Regions from separate parts of the Paenibacillus sp. FSL R7-269 genome, predicted to be linked through region 1. Evidence: riboswitches for the same ligand, from Rfam matches in the RefSeq annotation. Region 1 holds a riboswitch; each other region holds the start of a gene.
What was found. Region 1 has a riboswitch for cyclic di-AMP ahead of C162_RS24735 (C40 family peptidase). Riboswitches for the same ligand answer to the same signal wherever they lie in the genome.
Positions count from the first base shown of each region.

Region 2: another riboswitch for cyclic di-AMP. It lies ahead of C162_RS31105 (alpha/beta fold hydrolase); the one in region 1 lies ahead of C162_RS24735 (C40 family peptidase).
Region 3: another riboswitch for cyclic di-AMP. It lies ahead of C162_RS15390 (APC family permease); the one in region 1 lies ahead of C162_RS24735 (C40 family peptidase).
Region 4: another riboswitch for cyclic di-AMP. It lies ahead of C162_RS18575 (3D domain-containing protein); the one in region 1 lies ahead of C162_RS24735 (C40 family peptidase).

Region 1 is NZ_ASPS01000056.1:20,451-24,019, forward strand. Features, by position in the region: gene C162_RS24725 (hypothetical protein) at 1-557, shown strand, start outside; cyclic di-AMP (ydaO/yuaA leader) riboswitch at 770-908, shown strand; gene C162_RS24730 (C40 family peptidase) at 966-1,394, shown strand; cyclic di-AMP (ydaO/yuaA leader) riboswitch at 1,782-1,924, shown strand; gene C162_RS24735 (C40 family peptidase) at 1,929-2,420, shown strand; gene C162_RS24740 (GNAT family N-acetyltransferase) at 2,693-3,178, shown strand; gene C162_RS24745 (c-type cytochrome) at 3,306-3,569, shown strand, end outside.
Region 2 is NZ_ASPS01000110.1:68,165-71,733, forward strand. Features, by position in the region: gene C162_RS31085 (Na+/H+ antiporter subunit D) at 1-391, shown strand, start outside; gene C162_RS31090 (Na+/H+ antiporter subunit E) at 397-879, shown strand; gene C162_RS31095 (Na(+)/H(+) antiporter subunit F1) at 879-1,172, shown strand; gene mnhG (monovalent cation/H(+) antiporter subunit G) at 1,162-1,521, shown strand; cyclic di-AMP (ydaO/yuaA leader) riboswitch at 1,519-1,651, shown strand; gene C162_RS31105 (alpha/beta fold hydrolase) at 1,659-2,471, shown strand; gene C162_RS31110 (TrkH family potassium uptake protein) at 2,551-3,569, shown strand, end outside.
Region 3 is NZ_ASPS01000030.1:91,250-94,818, forward strand. Features, by position in the region: gene C162_RS15390 (APC family permease) at 1-1,750, opposite strand, end outside; cyclic di-AMP (ydaO/yuaA leader) riboswitch at 1,880-2,039, opposite strand; gene C162_RS15395 (disulfide oxidoreductase) at 2,266-2,700, opposite strand; gene C162_RS15400 (DsbA family protein) at 2,697-3,455, opposite strand; gene C162_RS15405 (sensor histidine kinase) at 3,548-3,569, opposite strand, start outside.
Region 4 is NZ_ASPS01000040.1:11,294-14,862, reverse strand. Features, by position in the region: gene rnmV (ribonuclease M5) at 1-139, opposite strand, end outside; gene C162_RS18575 (3D domain-containing protein) at 301-1,461, opposite strand; cyclic di-AMP (ydaO/yuaA leader) riboswitch at 1,749-1,977, opposite strand; gene C162_RS18570 (TatD family hydrolase) at 2,177-2,947, opposite strand; gene C162_RS18565 (HD domain-containing protein) at 3,002-3,569, opposite strand, start outside.

The DNA of each region.
Region 1 (3,569 bases):
TGCTGCTGACTCCCTTTATCCGTGCAGGGCTGCTGCACGAGCTTCATCAGGAGCGCGACGGAGCGCGGGGACTGTTCTTTTTCCCGGGAATGAGAAAATATGGGCTGCCGGTGCTGGCGTTCAGCCTGGCCGAATGGGCACTAACCCTCCTGCCGCTCTATTGGCTGCTTCCACGCATGTACCGTCATCTGCTCAGCGGCGTTCTCGATGTTCAGCTCCTGCTCAAGCTTGTGCCCTGTGTGCTGGGCTGGCTGCTCTATCTATTCCTTGTCCGCAAGCTTCTGCTCTATATGCAATTCGGCTATACCGCAGGTACCGGCATGTTCTCCTCGCTGCTAATCTGCCTGAAGGTGTTGATGCCTTCGATCGGTATTTCCGTCATTCTGGGGGCGGGAAGCCTGGCCGTAATTCTGCTCTGTAGCGCCTCTGCTCTGTTCTATCCCGGATTGCCGGCACTTATGCTCCGCCAGGCAGCTCCGCTGCCCTCCACGCTGTTCAATATGTGGGGAATCGCTGCCCAGTACCACCTCTGGTCCAGTAAATCATTTCCACAATAATAAGCTGCTACAGCGGCATACTAAAAAGAGTCACAGCCCCTCATCAGGGAGCAGGACTCTTTTTTGCTTGAAGAGAAGGACAAAAGCATTTGCAAAAGGGTAAATCGTCTGATACAATGATGCCTGTACCACTAGTAACAAAGTTGTAATCTTTCAAACAGAATCTTCCGTATCTATTGCAATTTAATCAATGTCGATAAGTCACTGTTCTGGTGCATAAAACGCCGAATTCCCTGCACCGGGAAGTGGGGGAACCATATTTTGGGTGAATTGATCTCGCTTTAGAGGGGTCATAGGGGAACCTTCTACCGAATCCTTAAGCTAACCTCGCAGGCCCTGGAAGGAGTACATCTTTTGATTAGACAGAATTTCAAGAAAAAATGCACCGCAGCGGCGCTGGGTCTTGTGATGGTATTCACACTCGGAGCGGGCAGTGCCTTCGCAGATTCCAAAATGGATACTGTGATTTCAAAAACCATTGGAACGTCGTATAAAACCGGGGGCACAACCACCAGCGGCTTCGACTGTTCCGGATTTACCAAGTATGTGTTCAAGAATGTCGGGCTTACCTTGCCCCGTACATCCAAAGCACAGTACAAAGTTGGAACAACAATATCCAAGAGCAATCTACGCTCCGGAGATCTCGTGTTCTTCAATACTCTGGGTAACGGAGTTTCCCATGTCGGTATTTATGTTGGAAACGGGAAGTTCGCACAGTCCTCCAGTTCACGTGGTGTAACCATCAGTTCGATGAGCCAGTCTTACTGGGCCAACCGCTACGTTGGCGCCAAAAGAGTAATGAGCACAACAGCCTACCAAGCTGTCGCTTACGATTGAACCTTTGAAGCATACCCCGAATATTTCAGCCTCTAACAACTAAATGTAACTTATACGAGCCCGGGATGATTATTGCCGTAATCATTTCCGGGTTTTTCCTTTTCCTTATTCTACCTTTTACCCGAATCCACAGCCTTGAAACAGCATTTTATTGCAAAAACAAAGAAAAAATCATATTAAATAACCCCGGCGCATAGATATGAGTCTTTCGAAAGGGCTATAACTCTAAAAAACAGCAAAAAAGATGGATTAATATGTTATAAGTGATTGCCAAGCGCCTTAGTCTTTGTTACAATTATCGCAGTGAGCTTTTAGTAACATTTTTGTAATTATTGAATCGCTTTTAACAAAGGTTTTGTCATGTATTGAATGAACCGCTAATCCTAATCAACAGTCATGCCGAGTTCCCTAATGAATTAGGGAAACGGGGGAACCACTTTGGGTGAATTGACCTCCTATTCTAAGAGGGGTCATAGGGGACCTTCAACCGAACCCTTAAGCTAACCTCGTAGGCATTGGAAGGGGTATTTACTTTTGAAGAAGAAGCTAGCAGCCGCAGTACTAAGCTTGTCCATTATCTTCACAATCGGAGCAGGAAGCGCTTTCGCGGATTCCAAAATGGATAAAGTGATCGACAAAGCCATCGGAACCAAATACGTATCCGGCGGTACATCAACTAACGGGTTTGATTGCTCCGGATTTACAATGTATGTTTTTGATAAGATCGGCATTAACCTGCCCCATCAATCCGGCTCTCAGTACCAGATGGGTACTGACGTGTCCCGTGACGAGATGAGACCAGGCGATCTTGTATTCTTCAATACAAGCGGTAAGGGCATATCCCATGTAGGTATCTATGTTGGTGACGGCGAATTCGCCCATGCCTCTTCCTCACGCGGTGTAACCATCAGTTCGCTGAGTGACAGCTATTACGTCAACCGCTACGTTGGCGCCAAACGAATCATGAGTACAGATGCCTACAAGACTGTAGCTTCGGATTCCCAAGACAACGATGATGTACAATAATTCTTTGTAACCTACGCTCTTTTCCAAGATTTTTGCCGAAATCTTGGAGAAGGGCTTTTTTTTGTCTATAAAATTACTTACCCGTCTCTATATTTGTAAAACACCGATTCTGTACTTTCAGAAAATAATTATTGGCGTTTGTCAAGTTTCTGCATTTCCGCAAGGAATTTGCGTCGAAACTGGCTGTTTTTGTATATAATTAATAGAAGAACAAGTGGAAACGGCTTTTCCGTCCTTTAAAAGCAGTTTCGGCTGGAAGGAGGCCTCCCGTAATGATTAGCTCCCCGTTAACCTTTTATGTGGTGCCTATGGAACCGCAGCATGCCGCTGAGATCTGTGAGTGGAGCTACAAGCCTCCGTATAATATTTACGGCTGGATGTCCTGGGAGCAGATGCAGGCGCTGGGCGTGGAGTTCGGAGACCCGCAGCTTCGCAGTGAGCAATATGTATCTGTAGTGAACGGACAGGGGGATCTGTGCGGCTTCGCCCAGCTCTTTCCGATGGAGGGGGTAGTCCGGCTTGGTGTCGGAATGCGGCCCGAGCTGTGCGGCCATGGAATGGGGCATCTGTTCATGAAGGCTATTGTGCAGGCAGCACGGGCGCGATACCCGGAGCGTGAGATCGACCTGGAGGTGCTGACCTGGAACCAGCGCGCCATCCGCGCTTACCAGAAATGCGGATTCACTATAACGGATACCTATGAACGCCGCACCCCGACCGGCAATAAGCCTTTTTATTGCATGGTCTATGAGGAATAGCACTGGAGACAGATTGATTTGCAAAAAAATGGATCGTTTGTGTTCATTTTTTTGACACAAATACTATGATAACGCTTCACCATCCGCTATAATGGAGTCAGCAGCTTACATGGAGGGACGGATGCAGATGCAGAAATGGATCATGAGCGGTTTGTTTTTTGCCGCCTGTGCCTTTGCAGTAATCTTAATGTTTACCTTACCCGGTAAATCCGAGGTGGCGGAGCAGAACAAGCCGACCATGCCGGAGGTTGTGCTGGACGCTGCTGGCGCAGAAGCTACAGTGAAGGCCAATTGTATCTCCTGCCACGGTGACCAGCTTCAGGGCGGGGCGGGACCCAGCCTGCAGCAGGAAGGCGCTTCGCATGACGCGCCGCAGATCTACAGCATAGTC
Region 2 (3,569 bases), on a different contig from region 1:
TAAGAAATACCCGCTCCTGGGCTGGATGTTCTTTATATTGACCCTTGCTCTGGTGGGGATTCCGCCGCTGAGCGGTTTTGCCGGAAAGCTGCTGATCATCCGCGGAGCTTTGGATGCCGGTATGCTGACACTGTCTCTTATCGGTCTCGGCTCAAGCTTTATGGTGCTGTATTCCTTAATCAAGATGTTCAGGCTGGCCTTCTGGGGAAATGAACCTGAGAGAGAACTGCCTGCTGTGAACCTGAAGAGAGCTTCTGCTGTCGCCGCTGCACTGCTTGTGCTTGTCATTGCAATGGGTATTGGAGCAGATGCTCTATATGCCTATGTAGCACAGGCCGGAGAGGTTCTGGCTTCACCTGCGGAATACATTCAAGCCATACTGAAGGAGTAGATATAATGACTCTACAATTCTTGTTTAATCTGTTAGTTGCTTTATTGTGGATGGCAATCAATAATAGCAGCTCCGGCGCCACTTTTCTTATCGGGTTTCTGCTCGGCATAGGGATGCTGCTGTTATTCAGAAGATCCAAGCCCCAGGCCCGGCCATTTTATTTAAAACGTCTATGGTCCATATTCAAGCTGCTGCTGATCTTTATCCGCGAATTGACCATCTCGAACTTTGTGGTGATTTATCATATTCTTCGTCCGAAGCTGGCGATCCGCCCTGGAATATTCGCCTATGAGACAGCCTTAACCTCAGCCTGGGAAGTTACACTGTTGTCTTGTCTGATATGTCTGACTCCTGGCACGCTAACTCTCGACGTGTCAAGGGATGGGAAGACCTTATATATTCATGCTATTGACATCAAAGATGCTGAGGAAATGGTGAAGCAGATCCGGGGGAATTTCGAACAAGTGATCATGGAGGTGACCCGCTGATGGTCTCCGTACTATTAACTACCGCATTGACCATTCTGGGAATGGCCATACTCGCGTGCCTGTACCGGCTTCTGAAAGGACCTACCCGTTCGGATAGGGTGGCGGCCCTAGATACGATAGGCATTCATGTACTGGCTATGATTACTGTCATTAGTATGCTGCTGGATACCCGCAATTTTCTTGAGGTAATTCTGGTTATCGGTATTCTGACGTTTATTGGAACCACTGCACTCGCAAGGTATATCGAACGTGGGGTTGTTGTGGAAGAAGGAGGGGAACTGCATGACAGGTGAGTTGTTTAGCTCGATTCTAGTAGTGCTGGGCGCCATTTTTTGCGGCATTAGTGCCTTTGGTCTGATCCGGCTGCCCGATGTCTATCTGCGTTCACATGCGGCCACCAAAAGTGCAACGTTCGGGGTGTTATGTTTATTGGGCGGCGGCTTCCTTTACTTTTGGTTCAAAGATGGAGAGATCAGTGTCAAGCTGCTGCTGGCGATTCTTTTTGTATTCATCACTTCACCGGTCGCAGGCCATCTAAATGGCCGGGCGGCCTACCGTTCGGGCGTTCCCTTGTGGAAAAACAGCATACAAGACGATCTGCTTACCCATACGGAAAGAAGTAAGGAGCAATCTGAGAAATGATATTTGCCGCTGAATTCCTGTAAAGGAAACGGGGGAACCAAAAGTTCCGGGGTGAATCTCGAGAATATCGAGTAGGGCTACTCAGGTCCGAATCCGTCAGCTAACCCCGTAAGCGTTCATGAGAGGGGAATCCTGCAGTGCCTATTGTTGATGTCAACGGAACAACCTTGTATTATGAGATATCGGGTAGCGGTCTGCCCATCGTTTTTATCCATGATTATTCGACCTCCCACCATCTTTTTGAACCACAGGCGGAATATTTCAGTAAGCGCGCGAAAGTAATTGTCTATGATCTAAGAGGAAACGGGCTGTCGGGGAAGATGAATGTTGAGATTGGCCGGATCTTAGACACTCAAGTTGAGGATCTAAAGGCATTATTAGATAAACTGGATGTAGAAAAGATTGTAATTGTAGCCTGCTCCACTGGAGCTATACTTGCCCAGAAGTTCGCCTATCTGTTCCCTGAGCGGGTGATTACCATGATTTTGGTGGATAGTTATTTTCAAGGTGATTACTCTGCTAGTGGAAGTAAGTTGAAAGAAGCGTTGCAGTTCTGTGCCTGGATTTCTCATTATCTCCCTGCTGAAATGTTTATCAAGCCTTTACGTATCACCTATCACCGGTGGCTCTTGGCTTACCATATCTTGAGAAAAGAGCTTATGCATAAACGGACGACAGAATGGATTAAGCAACGCATGGCGTTGAAGTATTCGGACGGTTACGGGTTTGCGCTGCGGCTGCAAATTCCGGTGCTGATCGTGTCAGGTAATCACAATGAGCGGGTGTTAGAGCAAGTTAAAAAAACAGCGGCTAAGTATCCCAAAGCTCATTTAGCGATCATCGAGAATGCCATGTATCCTAGTCACCTATGTCAACCGCAATTATTTAACCGGCTTTTGCTCGATTATCTAAAGGACCAACAGTGTTTTCAACAAGAGCTACCTGGCTGATGCTCTCACTGGACACACAGCCTTGAAGGTGACGCAGCGCTGTTTATTTACGAAAAGAATCATTACAGGAGCCAGTGATATGTTTAAAAAAAGGTACCTTTGGTTTACTCGAAAACTCAGTCTAACCTCATCAAGAATTATTCTTTTAGGTTTTGCTGTAACCATCATTCTGGGGACAATTATGTTGTCCTTACCGGTATCTTCATCCACCGGAACTAGTGTGGGATGGCTAAATGCATTGTTTACCTCAACTTCAGCTGTGTGTGTCACTGGACTGGTGGTGCTGGATACAGGAACCGACTTCTCCAACTTTGGACAAATCATTATCCTGCTCCTCATTCAAATCGGAGGATTAGGATTCATGACGTTCAGTGTTCTAATTGCCGTAATTCTGGGGAAGAAGATTGGGCTGAAGGAGCGTTTACTCATCCAACAATCTTCGAACTCCATTGAAACACAAGGGGTCGTCCGGTTATCACTAAGCATTGTGCTGATCTCATTTATCTTCGAAACTCTTGGGGCATTGTTGTTGACCGTCCGGTGGGCAAATGACCTGGGTGTTGCCAAAGCCTTATATTATGGAATTTTCCATTCCATCTCGGCCTTTAATAACGCAGGTTTTTCATTATGGTCGGATAGTCTGAGCCGGTATGTCGGTGATCCGTTAGTCAATATTGTCATTTCATTTTTATTTATCATTGGTGGAATTGGATTTATTGTGATTCTGGATCTATACCGCAAGAGAAGCTGGAAGGCTCTGTCTTTTCACACAAAAATCGTGCTAATCACTTCAGGAGTGCTTTGTTTTGCAGGGTTTCTGGTCATATTTGTGTTTGAGCTTTTTAATACCAGAACATTTGGTACACTCACATGGGGGGAAAGAATCTGGGGTGGATATTTCCAGGGAGTGGTTACCCGCACAGCGGGGTTCAACTCCATTGATATTGGTGCGATGTTACCGGCGTCCCAGTTCTTTATGATCTTTCTGATGTTCATAGGAGCTTCATCAGGCTCGACAGGCGGGGGGATCAAGACGACCACCTTTGCGGTACTCATATTAAGCATCTTCTCAACCATCAAGGGGAATGCTGATGTGCA
Region 3 (3,569 bases), on a different contig from region 1:
TGAACAAGCTGGTCTGATTATGCAGCACCGCCTGCCACCAATGCTTGGTAACGAATTGCGGAATCAGGACGGTAATATGATCCGTTGAAGAGGTCTTCCATTCTACTGTATCGATGAATTTCACCAGCGGGCGGATAATACTGCGGTAGCGGGAGCGCAGTACGATCAGGCGTACTCCGGGGTTCCACTCCTCCCACTTCTGCTCCATCTTGTGAATCTCTTCTTCATCAAAGCCTACATATACAGCGACCACATTATCAGTCAATGACTTCGCATAGCTGATCGAATGTAGTACTGCGCGGGTCACACCGGCGACCGGAACGACTACGGTGCTTCCTTTGATACAAGGCTTATCGGTAGCGGGACAGATCCGCAGCTGATCGGCAATATTCATATAATGGCGGTGAATCCGGTGGAACACGATAATGACGACCGGCAGGAAGATGAAGGCCATCCACACGCTGGAGAATTTGGTGATAATGAAGATCATGGTGATCGTTAACGTGGTGAGCATCCCGACCGTATTCACGGCGAACTTGCTCTGCCAGCCTTGCGGCTTCGTTCTGTACCATTGGACCATCATGCCTAGCTGCGACAGCGTGAACGGAATGAATACCCCTACTGCATATAATGGAATGAGTCCTTCCGTATTCCCGTGAAATGCAGCTACGAGCACTGCCGACATGACGCCGAGGAAAATAATGCCGTTGGAGAAGCCAAGCCGGTCGCCGCGCACCATGAAGGCATGGGGCAGATATTTGTCTTTGGCGAACATGAACGCCAGCAGCGGGAAGGCCGAGTACGCCGTATTGGCTGCCAGGAACAGGATAACCGCCGTAATCCCCTGAATGAAGAAGTACAGCCCGCCACGGCCGAAGGTAGACTCGGTAATCTGTGAGACCACGGTGGCCTTCTCATCGGGCATGATGCCGTACCAGTAAGCCAGCAGCGTAATGCCTGTGAACATAGCTCCGAGAATGAGGCCCATGAGCATCAGCGTTTTGGCTGCATTTTTCTCCGCCGGCGCTTTGAAGTTAGGAATGGCATTGGAGACCGCCTCTACCCCGGTTAGGGCCGAACAACCGGAGCTGAATGCCTTCAGCAGCAGGAACATACTGACATTGGAGACTGCCGTACCAATCTCAGGAACGTGTGCATGAGCCCCGCCGGTTGCATATTTGAAGATCCCTGCGATAATCAGCACGAAGATGGAGACGACGAACAGATAGACCGGGATGGCGATGAACGAAGCCGATTCGGTCACCCCGCGCAGATTAACAATCGTTAAGAGTACGATAACAGATACCGCTATGAGGACACTATGATTATGCAGATTTGGAAAAGCTGAAGTGATCGCGTCCGTCCCCGCCGAGGCGCTTACCGCCACCGTCAGAATGTAATCCACCAGCAGCGAGCCGCCGGCCAGAAGCCCAGTATGCACTCCAAGATTGGTTTTGGCTACAATATAAGCTCCTCCGCCCTGCGGATAAGCGAATATCGTCTGCCGATAGGACAGAATCAGAATAGCCAGCAAGCCCAGTACGGCTAATGCAATTGGCAAGGAGTACCAGATGGCGGTGAACCCGGCGGCCACCAGTACGATTAGAATTTGTTCTGTTCCGTAGGCTACAGACGAGAGCGCATCAGAAGACAGGACAGCCAGTGCTTTCACCTTGGATAACTTTTCATGATCGAGTTCGTTCGACTTCATCGGACGCCCGATCAATAGTCGTTTTACCTTGCTTACCATTGTAGTAACAGTTCCTCTCTTGGTTAAGTTGAAAATGGGGTTTCCCTGCGCTGTTTTCATAAGTGGATTTCATAAATGCAGGCACCAAAATAAGCATACGGAAATGATCCGCATGCCTAATGTGCATGGTCATTATCCCACTAGTGGCTTACGAGGTTAGCTGGCGGATTCGGACTGTGGTAGCCCTACGGTTACAGCCCTTGCGGCCTGCTCCGATTCACCCCTTTTGGCCTTGGCCAAAGTGTGGTTCCCCCGTTTTTCCTTCCGGAAAATTCAGCGCATATTCAACTTCTCACAAGGACTAATATTAAGCTACAATACGTCTTCCGTAAAGCGTGGAAACAAATGAAAAAAGAATGAAAAGCACTCAAAACAACCAAATTCATCATCCGGTATGTCTTGATCTTTCATTCTCTTTCATTATCCCTTTAACACGTGATTTTACAGGGTTTTTGTATATTATTTTTCGCTAAAATTAAGGGGATTCTCTTCTCTTCCTTCTGCCCGTCAGCTTCTTACTCTGCAGGCTCCTCTTTCCGTCCTGTCCAGAGCAGAATGGAGATTAAGACAAAGGCTATAAGTGCAAGCAGAGGGATCGTAACAAATCCGAACCAATTCAGATAATCCTTGTTGCACGGTACGCCGATGGTGCAGGGAAGCACCTTGCTGAGCGCCGGAATTTTCTGCTCTGCATAATGATAAATAGAGATACAGCCGCCGATCAGACTAAGGGGAAGCACATAAGGAATGATCCGCTTGTCCGCCCGGTAGGTGGCGATCCCCAGCAAGAACAGCTGCGGGTACATGAAGATCCGCTGGAACCAGCACAGCTTGCACGGCTCGTAATGCAGGACCTCACTGAGATACAGGCTTCCCGCTACAGCCACCACACAGACGAACCAGGCCAAGTAGAGACAATTTCGCCGGCAGAAGGCAGAGAAGGCTGTCATTGGGCAGCTCCCGCTGCTGCTGTAGCTGCTTGAATCTGAGCGTCAATCTCCTCCATATTGAAAGGCTCCTTCACCTTGATGCCGTTCACGAACAAGGAAGGTGTATTCGTTACGCCCGCATCCGTGCCAAGCTGAATATCCCGGTCCAGCTCCTTCGCATAGGTGCGGTCGTCAATATCCTTGCGCAGCAGGTCATAATCGACCGGCAGCTCCAGCTGCTTGGCGAGACTCACCATGAAGTCAGGCGTAGCCCACTCCTTGTCTTCATTCCCCTGGTTGGCATAGATCGCATCGAAGTATTTCCAGAACGCTTCCTGGTTCTGATGATACACCGAAAGCGCTGCCAGGGAGGCCGTTCTGGAATCCTTGCCGATGAAGGCCAGATTCACGAAATAGAAGGCTGCTTTATTCTGATCTACATAACCCTGAACGATCTGCGGTTTGATCACACCGGTGAACTGGGCGCAAGCCGGACATTTGAAATCGCCGAATTCCACAATTTTAACCGGAGCATCCTCCTTGCCAAGCCGCATCATTTCGCTGTAATTGAAGGCAACCGGCTTACTGTCTGTACCGGCAGGAGAAGAGTCCTTCGAAGCAAGTATGAATAAGCCTACAAAAATAATAACGACGATAGCCACCGTACTCACGATCAGAATTCTCGTTTTCTGCTTCTGCTGTTCCTGCTCTGCCCTGCGCTTCTCCTGCTTGCTCATTTGGGGAGCCATGACATTGTTCTTTTTTGTTTTGCTCAAAGAGAGTTCCTTTCCGTCCTCAGGACTGTCGTGATAAAAGAATAGTTACTTTCAAATTATATAATGTTAACTCTCTTGTTGGCAATCGCTGCTTATACGGCTTCGTTCTCCTCT
Region 4 (3,569 bases), on a different contig from region 1:
GCTCCATGGCCAGCTTGATCTTGGCAATGACCCTGCTATCCACTGCCGAACCCCCGGTTTCAATCGTATCGGCCTCAACCGCCCGCTTAACGGCAACAGTATCGCTTTTCCCTTCAACCACAATTAGCTCTTTAATCATAAATATTTTTACTCCTTACTCCAGAACGCAAAAAGAAGAGGATTCGCTCCCCTTCTTTTTGGCTAAAGAATGTATAAGTGATGAGCGGCAGCTCTCTGAAATTTCGTAAGTGCTTCCCTCACTATATCGTATTAACCGCTAATTTGCAAAAGACTTTACGTTTAGTTCAGCTCCGGCTTCACAGGTCCGATCACATAGAGTGTGCGCGACTTACGGCCGAAATTACGGGCATGGCTCAATGAATCGTAATAGACATCCACCTTGTTGCCTTTGATGGCACCGCCGGTATCCTCTGCTCGGCGAAACCCTAATCCTTCAATGTACACCCACCAGCCAATCGGTATAACACTAGGATCTACAGCTATAGTGCGGCCTTCCGTTACGCGTGTGCCGGAGGCAGTACGTGTTCCAATACCCGGTTCCTGCGACGAATACGCAGTCATGGATACGTTTTTGATCATTCTTTTGTACTCGAAATCCAGACCAGCCTTACTGGTAACATTGCTGACCCTTGCACTGGCTTTAGATGAGTTGGAGGTTGTTACAGGTTTGGAGACTTTGGCAGTAACTACGACGGGCTTAGGAAGCGGCTTGGTTCCAATGGCAATGACTTTGTCCTTGGTAACAGTCTGTACTTCCTTGCCGATCATGCGCATGGATGCCAGCTCGCCATCTTGATAGATCTTCTCGATGTGCTGAATCATTACGCCCGGCTTACCTGCCTGTGCCACTCTTACGGTTCCCTTGGTCAATGAGGGGTCTGCTGTCTTAATGACCCGGAAAGGCAAATTAGTTGTCCGTTGAACCACATGCTTGTTAATCCGGACAATTTTGATTTCCATGTCTGCAGATACTGCGGTTTCTAGCGAAGGGTAAATCTTGTCTAAGCCTTCCAGGCTATAGCCCAGCTTGTCGATGGCCTGACCAATAGTATCCTCGGTCGTAAATAACGTCTCGGTCTTTCCGTCTACGGTAAGAGCGAACTTCTGCGCAGTGTTAATCACGATACGGTCGCCGTCTTTTATTTCATCACTAAGGCCAATAGATAATTCATCATGCGCCTGCAGCGAAATCTGTTCCTTAGCCAGCATATCACTGAACAGCGTTTCCCGCGTCTCCAGTGTCTGTACCTGTCCGTCTATTACTAGGGTAATTTCTTTTTTGCTCTGACCGTGTACGTACAGCAGTATTAACAGTGCGATAACAATCGATGCCACACCGGCAAGTAAAACTACGCGGGGATTCACTTGCTTCAACCGTAATGCGAAAGACCTGCTGGATGATTGCGAATCATGGGATACCTCTGGTTGGAATACGCCCACTCTTTCCATCCTCCTTACATAGCCCCGTCGTCCAAGTTATATCAAGGTGACTGTATCACTTCTGACGAAACTAAGTTTGAGTTTGCAACAGGATACGCCCGCACTTGCTTCAGCGTTTCCTGCTCATGGATCGCCTGCTCGGCATAGTTACTCCGGAGATCTGTTATATAACAGTATGCCGGGAGCATTCTCATTATTCAAAACAAAAGAAGCCTAAAAAAGAGTTCTTAGAGGACTCTTTCGTGGCTTCCCGGTGTCGAATACGTCGGAATGCTTATGCACGAGGTTTCCTCTCTTACTTGCGCTTACGGGGTTAGCTGTCGGGTTCGGACATAAGAGAGACGCCCTATCTCAGGTCACCCGCTCACGGCGGTTGCCCTCAAATTCACCCCAAAGACCACGTAAAGAAATCAAATAATGCCTGCGGCAATTCTGTGCCAGTACTCTTGTACGTTCATGCGGCAGCGCATTATTGGTTCCCCCGTTCTCCATACGGAGACTCAGCGAGACGATCCATGAAATTAGTGACTGTCACAGTTACAACAGCTCACTGCACTGAAAAGATGATATCCTGTTTTGATACATGTTGTAAAGGACGATTCAACCACGTTTACGTAAAAAAATGATTAAAATATTGTAATAATCGGCCGTTTTTCAGTCAAAAAAGTTTAATACATCCGCTATACTTCATTTTTCACCGCTTTTACTCCCGTTTTCAGAGTATCCCAAATCGTTCCAGTGCGTTCGCATACGTAATTTCAGCCAATTCCTGTAATTCAATCCCTTTTATTGCCGCGGCCGCCTCCGCTACCAGCCTCACATGAGCGGTCTCATTTCGCTTGCCCCGGAAGGGGTGCGGAGTTAGATATGGGGAGTCGGTTTCGATCAGCAGCCGGTCTAGCGGAGTCTGGGCAAGCACCTCTTTGGGCACCCGGGCATTCTTGAACGTAATCGGTCCACCAAAAGAAAGATGGAATCCTAGTTCAAGACACATCTTGGCACTTTCCCAGCTGCCGGAGAAGGAGTGCATTACGCCGCCAACCTCGCCCGCCTTCTCCTCGCGGAGGATACGGATCACATCTTCATGAGCATCTCGGTTATGAATACAGATTGGCATCTTCAGCTCACGGGCCAGACCGATCTGCTTGCGGAATACATCATGCTGTACATCCTTAGGGGAGGTGTCCCAGTAGTAATCCAGCCCGATCTCACCGATGGCAACCACCTTGGGATGAGAGCATAAGGAGGCGATCCATTCCAGGTCTCCGTCCCTCATCGTGATGGCATCCTGGGGATGCCATCCTACGGCTGCAAAAATATAATCATATTTCTCGGCAAGCTGCATGGTCGTCGGTATCGTGTCCCGGTTAAAGCCAATGTTGATCATCTTGCTGACGCCGGCTTCCAGCGCTCTGGCAATGACCTCTTCGCGGTCTTCGTCGAATTGTGGAGCATCCAGATGGGTATGGGTGTCGAATAACTGCATTACATTACATCCTTTCGGCCTGTTGTGTTATCTATAATTCCAAGCTTGATCTGATTATTTGGCAAAAATCTCTGCGATGGACGGCGGCAACTGTGAAAGGGCTTTCTGCAGCCTGTCCTGTGGAAAATACAGATGGTATCTGCCGCGGTGAATACCGCTGATGGAGCGTACAATGTCCGATACCTCGGAGATTTCCCTCAGCCGCTCATGCTTGTCCAAAAGCAGGATCTGCTTGCTGTCAAAGCCCTCTCCCGGACGGAACACATCATAGGGAAGATCGGTGGGATAATCAATTTCCAGGTCATAATCGGGCCGGAGTCCCGCACCGGCGAAGCTGCGGCGGATTTCGTCAATTGTGTCAGAATCCAAATGCTCCATTTCCACATATTTATACAGTTTACGATGGATAAACCGGCTGCACAAGTCGCTCAGGATGTCATCCTCCTCCAGCGTCCACTGCATGAAGGCAGTCTGCATCAAGGCTTCATCCAGCAGCAGATACTGCCCTACCGTTACCTCTCCGCTGAACAGATCACTTAAGGGCTCAATCATGAAGCGGAAAGCATGCTGCTGCTGCACCAGCTCCTTGGCCCGGCGGAGAATCTGTCTGAGAATAATCTCT